DNA from 2 places in the Streptomyces sp. NBC_01283 genome. Region 2 is predicted to be linked to the other one. Evidence: riboswitches for the same ligand, from Rfam matches in the RefSeq annotation. Region 2 holds a riboswitch; the other holds the start of a gene.
The links. Region 2 has a riboswitch for cobalamin ahead of OG302_RS15230 (ribonucleoside-diphosphate reductase subunit alpha). Riboswitches for the same ligand answer to the same signal wherever they lie in the genome.
Positions count from the first base shown of each region.

Region 1 (6,944 bases), 2.3 Mb from region 2:
CGAGAACGACCTGCGGGCCAAGAAGCGCGACGACGCCCTCGTGGTGATCCGCAGCCTGGACGCCATGACGTCGACGGGCGAGGGCGGCGCCGTCCTGAAGCTGTCCGCCGACGAGTCGCGGCACTGGCTCGGCGCGCTCAACGACCTCCGCCTCGCGATCGGCGCCCGCCTGGAGGTGGCCGACGAGGAGGACACGGACCTCCTCTATCAGCTGCCGGACTCCGACCCGCGCAAGCCGATGGTGATGGCCTACCTCTGGCTCGGCGGTCTGCAGGAGACGCTGGTCGCCACCCTCATCGGTTAGAAGTCACACGGAAACCGAGCGGGTCACCCGCAAAGTCGTTGTATGTAGCAGCGGTTACCTCTCGGTCGCTCATCGGACGCTCAAATCCGGATAACGATCGTGTCACTCCGTTGCCCATTTTTGATGCGGCAAGGGACTTTTGTCCGGTTCTTCTCGTGGCGTGGGCCACACGCCGCCCCTTCGATCACTGTTGCGGCCGTGATAAATCTTCACGACCACTCGGTGACGCCACCCATGTCACCGGTGGCGCTCGGGCCGGCAGACCGCCGGTAGCACTCCATCCATATCCGGGGGGATCAGGACCTGATCCGTGGCCATACGCAGACTGCGGGCACGGATCGGCGTGGAGAAAGGCGTCACCATGACCTCAGTGCAGGTCGAAGAGCACCACGACGGCAATGAGGCCGACGGAGCGGGCGGTTCGTCCGGTTCGTCAGGCGAGGGTTATCAGCGCGGGCTCGGCGCCCGGCAGATCCAGATGATCGCGATCGGCGGTGCCATCGGCACCGGCCTGTTCCTCGGCGCGGGCAAGGCCATTCACAAGGCCGGACCCAGCCTCATCCTGGCGTACGCCATCGCCGGCCTCGTCATCTTCTTCATCATGCGGGCCCTGGGCGAGCTGCTCATGTACCGCGCCGTGTCGGGCTCCTTCTCGGAGTACGCGCGTGAATTCATCGGCCCGTTCTTCGGGTACGTGACCGGCTGGACGTACTGGCTCTTCTGGGTCGTCACCGGCATCACGGAAGTCACGGCGGCCGCGCAGTACATGCAGTTCTGGACGCATGACTCCATTCCGCAATGGGCGTACGCGCTGATCTTCACGGTCATCCTGTACGGCGCCAACCTGATCTCCGTGAAGCTCTTCGGCGAGCTCGAGTTCTGGTTCTCGATGGTCAAGGTCACCGCGATCATCGGCATGATCCTCATCTGCGCCGGAATCCTCACCATCGGCTTCTCCGACGCCGGTGACACCGCCTCCGTGACCCACCTGTGGGACCAGGGCGGCTTCTTCCCGAACGGCATTGGCTCCACGCTGATGACGCTGCAGATCGTGATGTTCGCCTTCCTCGCCGTCGAGCTCGTCGGCGTCACCGCGGGTGAGTCCAAGGACCCGAAGACGGTCCTGCCGAAGGCGATCAACACCGTGCCGTGGCGTATCGCCGTCTTCTACGTCGGCGCGCTCATCATGATCCTCTCGGTCGTGCCGTGGACGCAGTTCGTGCCGGGCGTCTCGCCGTTCGTCGCCGCCTTCGACAAGATGGGTCTCGGCGTCGGCGCCGCGATCGTCAACTTCGTCGTCCTGACGGCCGCGCTCTCCTCCTGCAACTCCGGCATGTACTCCACCGGCCGCATGCTGCGTGACCTGGCGCTGAACGGCCAGGGCCCGCAGTTCTTCACCAAGCTCACGAAGAACGGCCTGCCGCTGGTCGGCACCACCTTCTCCGCCGCACTGATGCTGGTCGGCGTCTGGATCAACTACCAGTGGCCGGGCGAGGCGTTCAACTACGTCGTCTCCTTCGCGACCATCTCCGGCATGTGGGCCTGGATCATGATCCTGGTCTGCCAGATCAAGTACCGCCGCAAGGCCGACCGCGGCGAGCTGCCGCAGTCCTCCTTCCGGGCGCCGGGCGCCCCGTACACGAGCTGGTTCGCGCTCGCCTTCATCGCGATGGTCATCGTGATGATGGGCATCGACAAGGACGCGCGGATCTCCCTCTACGCGGCCCCCGTCTGGGCGCTCATCCTGGGCGTCGGCTACCTGATCATGCAGCGCCGTGGCCCGCAGGCGGCCACCGGTGAGACCGCGCCGCAGGACGCGGTGAAGTAGTGCCGTAAGGCTGCATCCCAGCATGTGGGCCGGTCCGTACCACTCTTCGGTACGGACCGGCCCTTCTGCTTATCCTGGCTGCCATGCTGACCCTCACCCAGGCCCTCCACGACCAGATCGTCGCGCACGCGCGCCAGGACCACCCCGACGAGGCCTGCGGTGTGGTCGCGGGCCCGGAGGGCACAGGCCGCCCCGAGCGCTTCATCCCGATGCTGAACGCCGCCCGCTCGCCCACGTTCTACGAGTTCGACTCGGGCGACCTCCTCAAGCTCTACCGCGAGATGGACGACCGCGACGAGGAGCCGGTGATCGTCTACCACTCGCACACGGCGACCGAGGCCTACCCCTCGCGCACCGACATCACGTACGCCAACGAGCCGGGCGCCCACTACGTCCTGGTTTCCACGGCCGACACCGACGACGCGGGCGAGTTCCAGTTCCGCTCCTACCGGATCGTGGACGGCGAGGTCACCGAAGAAGAGGTGAAGGTCGTCCAGGCATACTGAGCTTCACCTTTGAGGCGGCAGGACCCAGGAAGCCGGTGCGAATCCGGCACGGTCCCGCCACTGTGACCCCACCCTCCGCGGGCGGGGCAGTCAGGAACTGACCTGCCGCCTTCTTCTCCCACGACGCAGGGGACGCGGAAATCCCCTGGAGGAGGCAGCTCAGCCATGTCCCGCCCCATATCCCGCCCCCTACGCCTGCTCGCGGCAGCAGCCCTGCTCGTCCCGCTCGCCGCCTGCTCGTCCGCCGCCGACTCCGGCACGCAATCCGATGCGGGCAAGCCCACCGCGAAGGCCGCCGGATTCCCGTACACGGTCACCAACTGCGGCGTGAAGACGACGTACGAAGAACCCCCGAAGCGCGCCGTGACGATGAACCAGCACGCGACGGAAGTGCTCCTGGAACTGGGCCTGGAGGACCGCATCGCCGGCACGGCCTACCTGGACGACAAGGTCCTGCCGAAGTACGCGAAGGCCTACGCGGACGCCCCGGTCCTCGCCAAGGAGTACCCCTCCTACGAGAAGCTCCTCGCGGCCGACCCCGAATTCGTCTACGGCGGCTACGCGAGCGCCTTCCAGGCGGGCGAGGGCCGCAGCCGCGGGGCCCTGGCCAAGTCCGGCATCGAGAGCCGCCTCAACGTCGAGGGCTGCGCGAAGAAGCCCGTGACCATGGACGACGTCTACCGCGAGGTGCGGGAGGTCGGCTCCACCTTCGGGGTGCGGGCGCGGGCCGACAAGTGGGTGGGCCAGGCGCGGCGCGACCTGAAGGACGCCGCCAAGGACACGAAGGGCCGCGAGCCCGTCCCCGTCTTCGTCTACGACAGCGGCGACAAGACCGCGTTCACGGCGGGCGGCCGCGGCATCGGCAACGACATCATCGAGCGGGCGGGCGGCCGCAACGTCTTCGCCGACCTCGACAAGTCCTTCGGCGACGCCTCCTGGGAGACGGTGGTCGACCGCAACCCCGAGGTCATCGTGATCCTCGACTACGGCGGCACGACCGTGGCCCAGAAGAAGAAGCGCCTCCTGGACGACCCGGTCCTCGCGGACGTCCCCGCCATCGAGCACAAGCGCTTCGCGGTACTGCCGCTGTCGGACGCGGTGGTGGGGGTGAGGGCACCGGGGGCGGTGAAGAAGCTGGCGGACCAGCTGTGAAGGGGCTTTCGCGGAGCCGCTCCCAGCCCGTCCGGCGTTCGAGGACGAACTCGGCGAAGCCGGTGATGTACGGCACCGTCGTCGCCGGGCTCCTTCTCGCCCTCGCGGCAGCGGTCGTGGCCGGCCTGGCCCTCGGCTCGGTCCGTATACCGACGGCCGACGTCCTGGAGATCCTCACCGGCCACGCGGAACCCTCCCCGTTCCGCACCATCGTCCTGGACGTAAGACTCCCCAGGGTCCTGCTCGGCGCAGCCGTGGGCGCGGGGCTCGCCGTCATCGGCACCGTCCTCCAGGCCCTGGTGCGCAACCCCCTCGCGGACCCCTTCCTCCTCGGCGTCTCCTCCGGCGCCTCGGCCGGAGCGGTGGCCGTCATCGTCCTCGGCAGCGTCTTCGGCCTGGGCGCGGGCCTCGCCACCACCGTCACCCTCCCCGCCGCGGCCTTCGCCGGCGCCCTGCTCTCACTGCTCGTCGTCTACACCCTGGCAAGATCCGGCGGCGGATTCGCCACCGGCCGCCTGATCCTGGCCGGAGTGGCCGTCTCGTACATCCTCTCCGCGCTGACCAGCCTCATCCTGATCACGGCCGACAGCGCCGACCACCTCAAGGAAGTCCTGTACTGGACCCTCGGCGGCCTCGGCAGCGCCCGCTGGGACATGCTCGCCCTGCCCGGCATCGCGCTCATCGCGGGCACGGCCCTGCTCGTCGCCCTCGCCCGCCCCCTGGACCTGCTCCTGGTGGGGGAGGAGGGCGCCACCGTCCTCGGCCTCGACACGGCCCGCTTCCGCGCCGCCGTCTTCGTCCTCGCCTCGCTCCTGACCGGCGTACTCGTCGCGTACAGCGGGGCCATCGGCTTCGTGGGCCTGCTCGTGCCGCACGCGGCCCGGATGCTGGTCGGCGCCGCCCACCGGGCGCTCCTGCCGGTGGTGGCCCTGATGGGCGCGGTGTTCCTGGTCGCCGCCGACCTCGCCGCACGCACGGTCGCGGCGCCGCAGGACATCCCGGTGGGCGTGCTCACCGCGCTGACCGGCGGCCCCTTCTTCCTCTGGATGCTGCGAAGGAACCGTACGGAGGCCACCGCATGAGCGAACCGGCAGTCCTGAGCACCGACGCGCTCTCCTACCGCGTGGGCGACAAGACCCTCGTCGACGACGTCACCCTGCACGCCGCCCGAGGCGAGACCATCGGCCTCGTCGGCCCCAACGGCAGCGGCAAGACCACCCTCCTGCGCTGCGTCTACGGCACCCTCACGCCCACCGGTGGCCGCGTGCTCCTGGACGGCGACGACCTCGCCGCCCGCTCGGCCAAGGACCGCGCCCGCCGCATCGCCACCGTCCCGCAGGACGGACACACCGGCTTCGAGCTCACCGTCCGGCAGATCGTCGCCATGGGCCGCTCCCCGCACAAACGCTTCTGGGAGGCGGACACCGCGCACGACGCCGCCCTGGTCGGCGAGGCCCTTGACCGGGTCGGCGCGGCGGACCTCGCCCACCGCGCCTTCGCCGGGCTCTCCGGCGGCGAGCGCCAGCGCGCGCTGGTCGCCAGGGCGCTGGTGCAGGAGCCCGCGGTCCTCGTCCTCGACGAGCCGACCAACCACCTGGACATCCGCTACCAGCTGGAGATCCTCTCCCTGGTCCGTGGCCTCGGCACGCTCGGCACGACGAATCTCCTCGCCCTGCACGACCTCAATCTGGCCGCGTACCACTGCGACCGTCTGTACGTCCTCGACGCCGGCCGCCTCGTCGCGTCCGGAGCGCCGAAGGAGGTCCTGACCAGCGAGCTCCTCGCCGAGGTGTACGGCGTCACGGCGGAGGTGGCGATACATCCGGCCACGGGCGCTCCGACGGTCACCTACCTGCCCCCAGCTGGGCCGCGTCCCCCGTCATCCACGTGATGGACGCAATCCGTCCACCATGTGAGATCACATTCCAGAACCCGGACCGGGAATCGATACGATGACCGCATGGTTCCCCACGACGTGAGCGACAAGATGCCGGGCATGCTGCTCGTTGCGCGTCTGCACGTCGATTTGTGCAGGCTCTCCAGCGCGATCTGTTCGCGCTGACAGCCGCCGCCGTACGGCCGTGAGCCGCGGCGCCACCTCCGCGTAACGCCTGACGCCTACGCACCCGAACTGACGCATCCGCACCACCGGGCCGCCGCGCGCCCACCCACGTGACTTCCCCCGACAGGAGCCCAAGCCATGGCCATCGAGGTCCGCATCCCGACCATCCTCCGCACCTACACCGACGGCGCCAAGGCCGTCGAGGGCAGCGGGGACAACCTCGCCGAGCTCTTCACCGACCTCGACTCGCGGCACGCGGGCATCGCCGAGCGCATCGTGGACGGCGACAAGCTGCGCCGCTTCGTGAACGTGTACCTGAACGACGAGGACGTCCGCTTCCTGGACGGCATCTCCACCAAGCTCGCGGACGGCGACAGCGTCACGATCCTCCCGGCCGTGGCCGGCGGCATGGTCTGATCCCGGATGCCTCGCTACGACTCCCCGCTGGCGGCCGTGGGCAACACGCCCCTCGTCCGCCTGCCGCGCCTCTCCCCGTCCGGAGACGTCCGCATCTGGGCGAAGCTGGAGGACCGGAACCCCACCGGCTCCATCAAGGACCGCCCGGCGCTGCACATGGTCGAACAGGCGGAGAAGGACGGCCGGTTGACGCCCGGCTGCACCATCCTGGAGCCGACGTCCGGCAACACGGGCATCTCGCTCGCCATGGCGGCCAAGCTCAAGGGCTACCGCATCGTGTGCGTCATGCCGGAGAACACCTCGCAGGAGCGGCGTGAGCTCCTCGCCATGTGGGGCGCGGAGATCATTCCGTCCCCGGCGGCCGGCGGCTCGAACACGGCGGTACGCGTCGCCAAGGAGCTGGCGGCGGAGCACCCGGACTGGGTGATGCTCTACCAGTACGGGAACCCGGACAATGCGGGCGCGCACTACGCCACGACCGGCCCCGAGATCCTCGCCGACCTCCCCTCCATCACCCACTTCGTGGCGGGCCTCGGCACGACGGGCACGCTCATGGGCGTGGGCCGCTTCCTGCGCGAGCAGAAGCCCGACATCAAGATCGTCGCCGCGGAGCCGCGCTACGACGACCTCGTGTACGGCCTGCGGAACCTCGACGAGGGCTTCGTCCCCGAGCTG
Region 1 is NZ_CP108430.1:5,712,242-5,719,185, forward strand. Features, by position in the region: gene OG302_RS25970 (DUF2017 domain-containing protein) at 1-304, shown strand, start outside; gene OG302_RS25975 (amino acid permease) at 666-2,132, shown strand; gene OG302_RS25980 (M67 family metallopeptidase) at 2,216-2,638, shown strand; cobalamin riboswitch at 2,602-2,759, shown strand; gene OG302_RS25985 (ABC transporter substrate-binding protein) at 2,804-3,790, shown strand; gene OG302_RS25990 (FecCD family ABC transporter permease) at 3,856-4,872, shown strand; gene OG302_RS25995 (ABC transporter ATP-binding protein) at 4,869-5,681, shown strand; gene OG302_RS26000 (putative leader peptide) at 5,751-5,852, shown strand; gene OG302_RS26005 (MoaD/ThiS family protein) at 5,991-6,269, shown strand; gene OG302_RS26010 (PLP-dependent cysteine synthase family protein) at 6,276-6,944, shown strand, end outside.
Region 1: another riboswitch for cobalamin. It lies ahead of OG302_RS25985 (ABC transporter substrate-binding protein); the one in region 2 lies ahead of OG302_RS15230 (ribonucleoside-diphosphate reductase subunit alpha).

Region 2 (6,944 bases):
GGGGTGGAGATCGTGAACCCGGCGTGGTTGCGCAGCGGCCCGCTCTCCGCGGCGACCACCGCGAAGTCGTACACGGGCAGGTCCTCGTCGCTGCGATCGAGGCCGAACACCTCGCAGACAACGCCGAGTTCGAAGGGATTCACGCCGTCGAGCAGCACGACGGCCACGTTCTTCAGAGCGCCGGTCCTCAGCATGCCTGCCAGTCTGCCGCAGGGTTGGCAGTAAGTCGATGCTGTGTGGCAGTCCTGCCACTGACGCTTCCGTCCGGCCCGCAGGACAGTGAGGACATGAACGCAATCACCGATTACGCGACCGTCCTGACCGTCCTCCTCCTGCTGGCCGCACCCTCGCTCGTCGGGTACGTCCACGACCGCCGGATCGACCGCGAGCTGCGCGAGGCGGAACGCGCCCCGCGCAGCCCGGAGGGGCAGGCGGCCCTAGAACTCGTCGTCGAAGGAGACCGAACCCTCGACCGCGACCTGGTAGGCCGAAGGACGCCGCTCGAAGAAGTTGGTCAGCTCCTGGACTCCCTGAAGCTCCATGAAGGAGAACGGGTTTGAGGAGCCGTAGACCGGCGCGAAGCCGAGCCGCTGGAGCCGCTGGTCGGCGACGCACTGCAGGTACTCACGCATCGAGTCGGTGTTCATGCCCGGCAGGCCCTCGCCGCACAGGTCGCGCGCGAACTGCAGCTCGGCCTCCACGGCTTCCTTGAGCATGTCCGTGACCTGCGTCTGCAGCGCGTCGTCGAAGAGCTCGGGCTCCTCCTTGCGGACGGTGTCGACGACGTCGAAGGCGAAGCTCATGTGCATCGTCTCGTCGCGGAACACCCAGTTGGTGCCGGTGGCCAGGCCGTGCAGCAGACCGCGCGAGCGGAACCAGTAGACGTACGCGAAGGCACCGTAGAAGAAGAGCCCCTCGATGCACGCGGCGAAGCAGATCAGGTTCAGCAGGAAGCGGCGCCGGTCGGCCTTCGACTCCAGGCGGTCCATCTTCTCGACGGAGTCCATCCACCGGAAGCAGAACTCGGCCTTCTCGCGGATGGAGGGGATCTCCTCCACCGCGTCGAAGGCCGCGGCGCGGTCCTCCGGGTCGGGGAGATAGGTGTCGAGCAGCGTCAGATAGAACTGGACGTGCACGGCCTCCTCGAAGAGCTGACGGCTCAAGTAGAGCCGCGCCTCGGGGGAGTTGATGTGCTTGTAGAGCGTGAGCACCAGGTTGTTGGAGACGATCGAGTCGCCGGTCGCGAAGAACGCGACAAGGCGGCCGATCATGTGCTGCTCGCCCGGCGAGAGCTTGGCGAGGTCGGCGACGTCCGAGTGGAGGTCGACCTCCTCGACGGTCCAGGTGTTCTTGATCGCGTCCCGGTAGCGCTCGTAGAAGTCCGGGTAGCGCATGGGACGCAGGGTCAGCTCGAAGCCCGGGTCCAGGAGGTTCTTGTCGGCGTTGGTGGGGGCGGCTTCCGGCGCGAAGCGCTGTCCATCGGGGGTGGTGGTCGGGTGACGGGTGGGCATTACTGGCAGGCCTCGCAGGACTCGGGGTTTTCCAGGGAGCAGGCGACAGCCTCTTCGGCGGTTGCCTGCGGGGGCACGGGGGCGGCGGCTTCGGTTTTGCCCGCCGCCGCGCGGGCGATCCGGGTAGCCGGGCGCGAACGCAGGTAGTACGTGGTCTTCAGACCCTGCTGCCAGGCGTACGCGTACATCGAGGAGAGCTTGCCGATGGTCGGCGTCTCCAGGAACAGGTTCAGGGACTGCGCCTGGTCCAGGAACGGCGTGCGCGCGGCGGCCATGTCGATCAGGCCGCGCTGCGGGATCTCCCACGCGGTGCGGTAGAGGTCGCGCACCTCGGCCGGGATCCAGCTGAAGCCCTGCACGGAGCCGTTGGCCTCGCGCAGCGCCTCGCGGGTCTGGGCGTCCCAGACGCCGAGCCGTTTCAGCTCCTGCACCAGGTAGGAGTTGACCTGGAGGAACTCACCGCTCAGCGTCTCGCGCTTGAAGAGGTTGGAGACCTGCGGCTCGATGCACTCGTAGACGCCCGCGATGGACGCGATGGTGGCGGTCGGCGCGATGGCGAGAAGCAGCGAGTTGCGCATGCCGGTCGCGGCGATACGTTCCCGCAGCGCGGCCCAGCGCTCCGGCCAGGTCAGCTCGACGCCGTAGTGGTCGGGGTGCAGGACGCCGCGCGCGGTGCGGGTCTTCTCCCAGGCGGGCAGCGGGCCATTGCGCTCCGCGAGGTCGGCGGACGCCTCGTACGCGGCGAGCATGATCCGCTCGGCGATGCGGGTGGAGAGGGCGCGCGCGGCGGGGGAGTCGAACGGCAGCTTCAGCTGGAAGAAGACGTCCTGCAGACCCATGGCGCCCAGGCCCACCGGACGCCACCTGGCGTTGGAGCGCCCGGCCTGCTCGGTCGGGTAGAAGTTGATGTCGACCACGCGGTCGAGGAAGGTGACGGCGGTGCGGACGGTCTCGTCGAGCCGCTGCCAGTCGATGTCACCGGCGTCCGTGTCCACGAACGCGCCGAGGTTCACCGAGCCCAGGTTGCAGACGGCCGTCTCCCCGTCGTCCGTCACCTCCAGGATCTCCGTGCAGAGGTTGGAGGAGTGGACCGTGTGGCCGGGCTCCGCCGTCTGGTTGGCGGTGCGGTTGGCGGCGTCCTTGAACGTCATCCAGCCGTTGCCGGTCTGCGCGAGGGTGCGCATCATGCGGCCGTACAGATCGCGGGCCGGAATGGTCTTGCGGGCGAGCCCGGCGGCCTCGGCCTTGCGGTAGGCGGCGTCGAACTCGTCGCCCCACAGGTCGACGAACTCGGGCACGTCGGCCGGCGAGAACAGCGACCAGTCCTGGTCGGCGGCGACCCGGCGCATGAACTCGTCCGGGATCCAGTGCGCGAGGTTGAGGTTGTGCGTGCGCCGCTGGTCCTCACCCGTGTTGTCGCGCAGCTCCAGGAACTCCTCGATGTCGGAGTGCCAGGTCTCCAGGTAGACCGCGGCGGCGCCCTTGCGCCGCCCGCCCTGGTTCACGGCGGCGACGGAGGCGTCCAGCGTCTTCAGGAACGGCACGATGCCGTTGGAGTGGCCGTTCGTGCCGCGGATCAGCGAACCGCGGGCGCGGACGCGGGAGTACGAGAGGCCGATGCCGCCCGCGTGCTTGGAGAGGCGCGCGACCTGGTGGTAGCGGTCGTAGATGGAGTCCAGCTCGTCCAGCGGCGAGTCGAGGAGGTAGCAGGAGGACATCTGCGGGTGCCGGGTGCCGGAGTTGAAGAGTGTCGGCGAGGACGGCAGGTAGTCCAGGCGGCTCATCAGGCGGTACAGGGAGGCGACCTCGTCCAGGGCGCGGACGCTGCCGTCCTCGGCGAGGCCGCTCGCGACGCGCAGCATGAAGTGCTGCGGGGTCTCGATGACGTGCCGGGTGATCGGGTGCCGGAGCAGATAGCGGCTGTGCAGGGTGCGCAGGCCGAAGTAGCCGAACCGGAAGTCGGCGCCGTCCTCCAGGGCGGCCTCCACGAGACCGTCGAGGCGCTCCGCGTGGTCGGTGACGAACGCGGCGGTGCGGTCCGCGATCAGGCCCTCGCGGTGACCCACGGCGACCGAATCGGAGAAGGAGCGCACGCCCTGCGACGCCGCCTCGTCACGGATGCTGAGACTGAGCAGCCTGGCCGCGAGCTGCGAATACGTCGGGTCCTCGGAGATGAGCCCCGCGGCCGCCTCGGTCGCCAGCTCCCGCAGCTCAGCCAGGTCCGCGCGGGCCGAGCGGCCGCGGAGCGCGGCGGCGGCGACTCTGCCGGGGTCGGCGTCGGGGAGGTCGGCGGTGAGGTCGGTCAGGGTACGCAGCAGCGCGGTTCCTGGGCCGTCGGCGGTCTGCTGACCGTCGGTGGTCTGCGCTGACGCAGGTTCGGCTGGCGCGATGGTCACGTGGAGCACTCCCTCGCTCGGCTCTGGGCCCGCGGAGGGATGAGTGACACACGGGCGCCCGCCCCTGGGCAGGGCTGCGCTCCGCGTCCACCAGCCCATTCCACGAGGCCCGGACGACGTTGGCACCCGGACCGGTCGGAACGGGCGCGCTGCCGACAGGTCTTCGGACTTGAGAGCACGACAAATGCGTACTCGTACACCGTTGCGGGACAGTTCCGGACTTGCACCGGATTCCCCTGCGGCGACAGCGAGCACGAGCATACATCTTGTGCTGGCCCTGGGCGGCAGCCCCACATCTTGTGTCGGAGCGGCTGTCCCCTCCGGTCCTCTAGGGTGGCGGCCGAACTGAAGGCCGAACAGGGGGCGGTGCCGTGCGAGGGCTGGGTGCGGGTTGTGCGGCCGTACTGCTGCTGGCGCTCACCGGGTGCGGGGACGGCGGTCGGGCGACGACGGCGGAGCACACACGGACCCCGAAGCCGACCACGGCCGCCGGTGTCGACGGCGAAGCCGACCCCCGCAAGCTCTTCACGGACGCCGAGCTGAAGGCCGCCCTGCTGCCCGCGAAGGCGGTCGGGGTGCGGGCCGACACGCTCAACGCCACCACGGGGCTCTACAACCAGCATTACGGAGGCGGTGACTGGGGCACCTGTGCTCCCGGCGCGAAGGCGAGCAGGGAACTGTTCTCCCTGCGCGGAGCCAGTGCCGGCCACACCATCCGCCCCTTCCCCGGGGCGATGGCCGACGAGGGCGACCCCGTCGTCTCCCAGAGTCTGGTCTCGATGCGGGCCGGGCGGGCAGGGCGTCACGTCGAACTGCGCCGGCAGCTCCACCAGGCGTGCCCCAGTGTCACCGTCGACACCGACGCGGCCCCGGTGGTGGAGCACCACACGGCCGAGAAGCTGCCCGGTCTCGGCGACGAGGCGATCCTGGAGACCACGAGGACCGAGGGCGACGACGAACACGACGGCGAAACCCCGTACTACAAGGTCGAGGTGCGGGTCGGCGGCGTGCTCGTGCTCGTGGACGCGGGCCCCCACAAGGATCTGGCGATCTCCTCGGCGGCCAAGGCCGCGGCACGGGTCCGGACGGAGCTCTACAAGGCCCCATGAGGGCGCACGCACGGCAACGGGCCGCCGGATTGCTCCGGCGGCCCGTGTCACACACGTACGAGGAACCTCAGTGCCCGCCCGGCGCTCCCGCCGTGGCCGGCGGCAGCTCCTCCACGACACCCGGGTCGCCCGCGTCCGCCGTGTAGTCCCCGGGAGACGTCTCGTCGATGCCGTCAGGGGCCTTCATGGCGCGCAGGACGAAGGTCATGACCACGGTGACCACCACGTTCAGGACGAACGCCGTGAGGCCGATGTAGCCGATCTCGCCGATGCCGGGGATCTCGTCGGACGAGCCGCCGAAGTGCTTCTGCGTCGGTGACGCGACACCGTACGCGGCGACCGTTCCGTAGATCATGCCGATCGCCCAGCCGGCGAGCAGCGCCCAGCGGTGGAACCACCGCGTGAACAGGCCGCCGACCAGCGCGGGCATCGTCTGCAGGATCCAGATGCCGCCCAGGAGCTGGAAGTTGATCGCGACCGTCTTGTCCATGGTGAGGACGAAGGCGAGCGCGCCGACCTTCACCAGGAGCGAGACCAGCTTGGAGATCTTCATCTCCTGCTGCGGAGTCGCGTCCGGCTTGAGGAAGTCCTTGTAGATGTTCCTCGTGAAGAGATTCGCGGCCGCGATCGACATGATGGCCGCCGGCACGAGCGCGCCGATGCCGATCGCCGCGAACGCGACGCCCGTGAACCAGTCGGGGAACATGTTCTCGAACAGCTGCGGAATCGCCAGCTGCCCGTTCTCCACCTTCACCCCGGCCGCGATCGCCATGAAGCCGAGCAGCGCGAGCAGGCCCAGCATCAGCGAATAGAGCGGCAGGATCGTGGTGTTGCGGCGGATCACGTCGCGGCTCTTGGAGGAGAGCGTCGCCGTGATCGAGTGGGGATACATGAACAGCGCGAGCGCGGAGCCGAGCGCGAGCGTGGCGTACGTCCACTGCCCGGCCTCGCCCGGCGCGAGGCCCGCGACGGGCTTGCCCGCCGCCTCGTTCGTCGCCGAGAACTTGTCGCTCGCCGCCCGGAAGATCTCGTCGAACCCGCCGAGCTTGATCGGGATGTAGATGATCGCGACGGCGATGACCAGATAGATCAGACCGTCCTTCACGAACGCGATCAGCGCGGGAGCGCGCAGACCGGACGAGTACGTGTACGCGGCGAGCACCGCGAACGCGATCAGGAGCGGCAGGTCCTTGATGAACCAGTTGGTGTCCGGACCGCCGCCGACGCCCATGACGTCGAGCACGGCCTGGATGCCGACCAGCTGGAGCGCGATGTACGGCATCGTGGCGAGGATGCCGGTGACCGCGACGGCCAGCGAGAGCCCCTTCGAGCCGAAGCGCCCGCGCACGAAGTCGGACGTGGTCACGTATCCGTGCTTGTGCGAGACGGACCACAGACGCGGCAGGAAGGTGAAGATCAGCGGGTAGACGAGGATCGTGTACGGCACCGCGAAGAAGCCGGCCGCGCCCGCCGCGTAGATCGCCGCCGGGACGGCCACGAAGGTGTACGCCGTGTACAGGTCGCCGCCGAGCAGGAACCACGTGACCCAGGTGCCGAACGAGCGGCCGCCCAGGCCCCATTCGTCCAGGCTCTCGGTCTCGGCCTTGCGCCAGCGCGCGGCCAGGAAGCCCATCGCGGTGACGGCGGCGAAGAAGAAGATGAAGACGGCGAGGGCGATGCCGTTGACGCCGCCCGTGTCCGCTGCGAGCACGTTCATCGGGTCGCACCCCCCTGGGCCTGCTCGGCCTTGCGGGCGCGCTGGTCACGCTGCCACAGCTTGTAGGCGATCATCGTCAGCGCGGTGGAGATGAGGACCCACAGCATCTGGTACCAGTAGAAGAACGGGATGCCGATGAAGGTCGGGTCGACCTTCGCGTAGGAGCTCACCCAGAGCATCGCCACGAACGGCGCGACGAGACAGAGGGCAA
Region 2 is NZ_CP108430.1:3,370,760-3,377,703, reverse strand. Features, by position in the region: gene OG302_RS15240 (helix-turn-helix domain-containing protein) at 1-194, opposite strand, end outside; gene OG302_RS15235 (ribonucleotide-diphosphate reductase subunit beta) at 438-1,394, opposite strand; gene OG302_RS15230 (ribonucleoside-diphosphate reductase subunit alpha) at 1,511-3,907, opposite strand; cobalamin riboswitch at 4,044-4,181, opposite strand; gene OG302_RS15225 (hypothetical protein) at 4,279-5,016, shown strand; gene mctP (monocarboxylate uptake permease MctP) at 5,084-6,733, opposite strand; gene OG302_RS15215 (DUF3311 domain-containing protein) at 6,730-6,944, opposite strand, start outside.